2 regions of the Paenibacillus sp. 01L418 genome follow, and region 2 is predicted to be linked to the other one. Evidence: a T-box and tRNA genes for the amino acid it is inferred to sense, from the RefSeq annotation. Region 2 holds a T-box; the other holds one or more tRNA genes.
What was found. The T-box of region 2 lies ahead of tyrS (tyrosine--tRNA ligase). A T-box ahead of a tRNA ligase gene usually reads a tRNA of that ligase, here a tRNA-Tyr.
Positions count from the first base shown of each region.

Region 1: it has a tRNA-Tyr gene. The T-box ahead of tyrS (tyrosine--tRNA ligase) is inferred to sense a tRNA for this amino acid. The anticodon was not compared.

Region 1 covers NZ_JBFTSN010000587.1:956-3,204, forward strand. The annotation lists gene AC1DSE_RS33120 (glycosyltransferase family 4 protein) at 1-461, opposite strand, end outside; gene ssuE (NADPH-dependent FMN reductase) at 651-1,205, shown strand; tRNA gene AC1DSE_RS33130 (tRNA-Lys) at 1,354-1,429, opposite strand; tRNA gene AC1DSE_RS33135 (tRNA-Tyr) at 1,445-1,529, opposite strand; tRNA gene AC1DSE_RS33140 (tRNA-Phe) at 1,568-1,643, opposite strand; tRNA gene AC1DSE_RS33145 (tRNA-Asp) at 1,660-1,736, opposite strand; tRNA gene AC1DSE_RS33150 (tRNA-Val) at 1,772-1,847, opposite strand; tRNA gene AC1DSE_RS33155 (tRNA-Met) at 1,871-1,947, opposite strand; partial or broken rRNA gene AC1DSE_RS33160 (23S ribosomal RNA) at 2,099-2,249, opposite strand, start outside.
Region 2 covers NZ_JBFTSN010000043.1:15,142-17,390, forward strand. The annotation lists gene AC1DSE_RS08790 (transglycosylase domain-containing protein) at 1-744, opposite strand, end outside; T-box leader at 866-1,170, shown strand; gene tyrS (tyrosine--tRNA ligase) at 1,228-2,249, shown strand, end outside.

The sequences.
Region 1 (2,249 bases), on a different contig from region 2:
ATCATATTGATTAACGCGAAAACCCATAGCATCGTTGTCAGCCACGATACCCAATCGGGAAATGAAATAAACAAATGTGTAAACGGATTGGTAATACCCGCAATTTTGATATGAAATAAGCTTGGGATTGACGCAGCACCCATATAGAGGATGACACGCGGCCATATCGGAAAGTCTTTCCCTTTTGCCTTTGACGCATCATCAAGAAGTCCAATAATTACGAGCACGGTTCCACCCGTAACTATGGTCCAAGTGAGCGGAGTGAACCCGATAAAAATAAACATCGTAACGATGCAGCCAACAAAAATAGCCGCGCCACCCATGAGAGGGATCGGCTTGTTATGTATTTTTCTCTGATTAGGACGATCGACAAAACCAAGTCGCAGCGCAAATACACGAAGCGGTGGTACGCTTGCAAATACGATCGCGAAGCTAATTAAAACCGCTAATCCGTATACCATTGCAACTACCCCTTTTTCTATTTCATTCCTATATGTATACATTGTTCCCTTATATCGATAAAATACAAGAAACAAATCAAACCTGTTTGACCAAATAACATCTGCCATGGTACTATCTATTCAAAGTTTACTTATCGGATTAATGTAATTTTATTTTCTACTATTTATTTGAAAAAGAGGAGTGCACCCATGTCCAAGATTGTAATTATTTCAGGCAGTCCAAATGCTTTATCTCGTTTAAATGGCATAACACAGTACGTAGAGCAACAATTGATAACAAAACATCTTTCGGTTGATACCATAACCGTGGTTTCTTTGCCAGCCGAAGATCTAATTCACGCTCGTTTTGGCAGCCCTGCTATTATAGAAGCCAATCAGCTTGTCGAGAATGCAGATGCTGTTATTATTGCAAGCCCAGTTTACAAAGCATCTTATACAGGCGTTCTAAAAACGTTTCTAGATCTACTGCCGCAGAAAGGACTTGATGGTAAAATCATTGCTCCTCTGTTTATCGGCGGCACCATCGCTCATCTACTCTCTATTGACTATTCCCTCAAGCCGGTACTCGCATCCATGGGCGCGAAATTATATGTTAGCGGAGTGTATGCCGTTGATTCCCAAATCGAGCGTTCACAAGAGCCAAATGAAGCTCCAGTATTTGAATTAAATGATGAACTTAAACTTCGTCTAAACGAAACGGTAAACGAGCTTGCTTATGAATTGAATCTACGGAGTAAAAACTAAGATTCATTCATTATCTGGTTTTAACTATGCAAAAAAAGAGTTTGTCCACTTTACTGATGGGCAAACTCTTTTTTATTTCGATTATAATCAAACAAAAAAACCGCAGATCCTAAGATCTACGGTTGTATAGGTTTGTTTAGAAAAAAAATGGTGAGCCATGTAGGATTCGAACCTACGACACCCTGATTAAAAGTCAGGTGCTCTACCAACTGAGCTAATGGCTCTTGCTGTAAAAGAAATGGTGGAGGATGATGGATTCGAACCACCGAACTCAGAGAGAGCAGATTTACAGTCTGCCGTGTTTAGCCACTTCACTAATCCTCCATACTATTACTTATTTCTCGTCGTAACGAAAAATAAAGTGGTGGCTCGGGACGGAATCGAACCGCCGACACGAGGATTTTCAGTCCTCTGCTCTACCGACTGAGCTACCGAGCCTTACTTTAAAGAAAAATGGCGGAGCTGACGGGATTCGAACCCGCGGTCTCCTGCGTGACAGGCAGGCATGTTGGGCCACTACACCACAGCTCCAAGTGGATCCGGTCATAAAACCGAATAAGTACATATGGTGGAGGATGACGGGATCGAACCGCCGACCCTCTGCTTGTAAGGCAGATGCTCTCCCAGCTGAGCTAATCCTCCAGATGTTACGATAAAAAAGGTAATGGTAGCGGCGAAGGGGATCGAACCCCCGACCTCACGGGTATGAACCGTACGCTCTAGCCAGCTGAGCTACACCGCCACGCTTGTCCCCCGAATAGTTGTCGATTGCAGCGTTCGGGGACGCTTGCAAAGTCAGAACATTACGCCCTGAAAACTGGATACGAAAGATTAGGCTTGCTGAAGCCTTTATGCTGCTGTCTACTGGATGTATGGGTCACAGTAAACGTGTTTAGGATAAGCCCTCGACCGATTAGTATTCGTCAGCTACACACATTGCTGTGCTTCCACCCCGAACCTATCAACCTCGTCGTCTTCAAGGGGTCTTACATACTGGGAAATCTCATCTTGAGGGGGGCTTCACGCTTAGATGCTTTCAGCGCT
Region 2 (2,249 bases):
TTTACCTGTGAACGCTGTATAGGCAGAAGGCCTTTGCGGTAGACCTGCCAAATAGGCAGACTGCGCGATATTCAGCTGGTTTAGATCCGAAATATCAAATATCCCTTTGGCAGCTGCTTTAATGCCGAACAAATTATACCCGCTGGAACCATTTCCGAACGGAACCTTATTCAAATAAGCTGCTAAAATTTCTTCTTTCGTTAAATAACGTTCCATTCGCAGCGATAAAAATATTTCTTTAATTTTACGGCTATCTGTTTTGTCCAAACTTAGAAATACACGTCGCGCAAGCTGCTGAGTAAGCGTACTTCCGCCCGTTTGCGTATCTTCATTTAGAAGCTTTTGCTTTACTGCACGTCCAAGGCCGTTAATGTCTACGCCGTGATGCTCCAAAAAGTTATTGTCCTCAATGCCAAGTACGGCAGTAATAACCTGCGGCGGTAAATCATCATATGTAATAATCATTCGGTCCTCTGACGTTCTTAGCTGTCCGACAAGTGAATCATCATTGAAGTAAACAAATCCAGTGATGGCATTTTCGCCGATCTTCTCTACAATAACAGATCGAGGTCTTACGGTTTCGTCCTTCACAAGTGCGGCCACATAACCAGTTACTGCTCCACCGGCAAGCAATCCGATGAAGATTCCGAAATATACCATCCATTTAGCTGTTATAAAAGTTACGATTCCAAATGTACGCCATTTGCTTCTTTTGTTTGGCGCAGGTTGACGATCTTCTTGCATTTCTATGACTCCTCCTCCAAATAGCACACCTATTATAACATAAATCGCTAAAGTAACGCATTCTTTCCTTGCATTGACTTCACAGCATGGCTATGGTATAAATTCAATAATGTTTTATCTAATCAATGCTTTGAAGGGCATGAGTAGACAGCGAATCGTACTTTCAGAGAGCCGGTGGGTGGTGGAAACCGGTATGCGCCGCTTGTTGAATTACCGCCTGGAGCTAAGTGAAGGAACCGTATACTGACAATCCTCTGCACATTTTGGCAAAAAAGCCTGTGGGGCAGTCGAATCAGCCGTAGTAGTTCACTTCGGAGCCCGTCTCCGTTATCAACAACGAAGTGAGAGTACCTCTTTTTTATGTGAAAAAAGGCAGGAGTACTCTAACGAGGGTGGTACCGCGAGCTAATCCTTCTCGTCCCTTGGGGCTGGAAGGATTTTTTATGTCTATATAGACGCATACAAAGGAGGAAAAGTTCTATGGTGAAGTGGGAAAGTTTAAGTGGCGAGCAGAAAAGTGAGGTCGAGCGTCAGCTGGCTGTCATTCGCCGCGGTGTTGTGGAGATTGTACCTGAGGATGATTTGAAAAATAAAATAGCGAATGCTGTCGCAACAGGAAAGCCATTAAATGTAAAGCTAGGACTTGATCCTTCAGCGCCAGACATTCATATCGGCCATACGGTTGTTCTTCACAAGCTTCGTCAATTTCAGGAACTCGGTCATCAGATTCAGCTGATTATCGGTGATTTTACAGGCAGAATTGGTGATCCAACGGGCAAATCGGAAACGAGGAAGCAGTTGACGGAAGAAGATGTGAAGCGGAATGCGGAAACATACCAAAAACAAATTTACAAAATATTAGATCCACAGCAAACAAAGCTCTACTACAACTCGCAATGGCTTGCACCGCTTAACTTTGCGGATGTTGTAAATCTAGCCGGGAAAGTAACGGTTGCACGCATGATGGAGCGTGATGATTTCACAAAGCGGTACACAAGCGGCTTGCCGATCAGCATTCATGAGTTTTTCTACCCGCTGATGCAGGGGTACGATTCCATAGCTCTTGATTCCGATGTGGAGCTAGGAGGCACGGATCAGACATTTAACCTGTTAATGGGCAGAACCTTGCAGAAGGAATATAATAAACCAGGCCAAATTGTAATTACGACTCCTTTGATCGAAGGGTTGGACGGCGTAAATAAAATGAGCAAAAGCTTGGGCAATTACATCGGTATAGATGAAGAGCCAAACCAAATCTACGGCAAATCGATGTCGATTCCCGATGAGCTTATGCTCAAATATTACGAGCTTGCTACCGATTTAAGCAACGAGGAGCTTGCGGCATTGAAAGCTGGACTGGCAGATGGATCTGTACATCCACGTGATGCGAAGATGCAGCTTGCAGCGACATTTGTACGAATGTACCATGGCGAAGAGGCAGCGAAAGCGTCAGAAAATCATTTTATTACCGTATTTCAACAACGTGCGCTACCTGATGATATCGA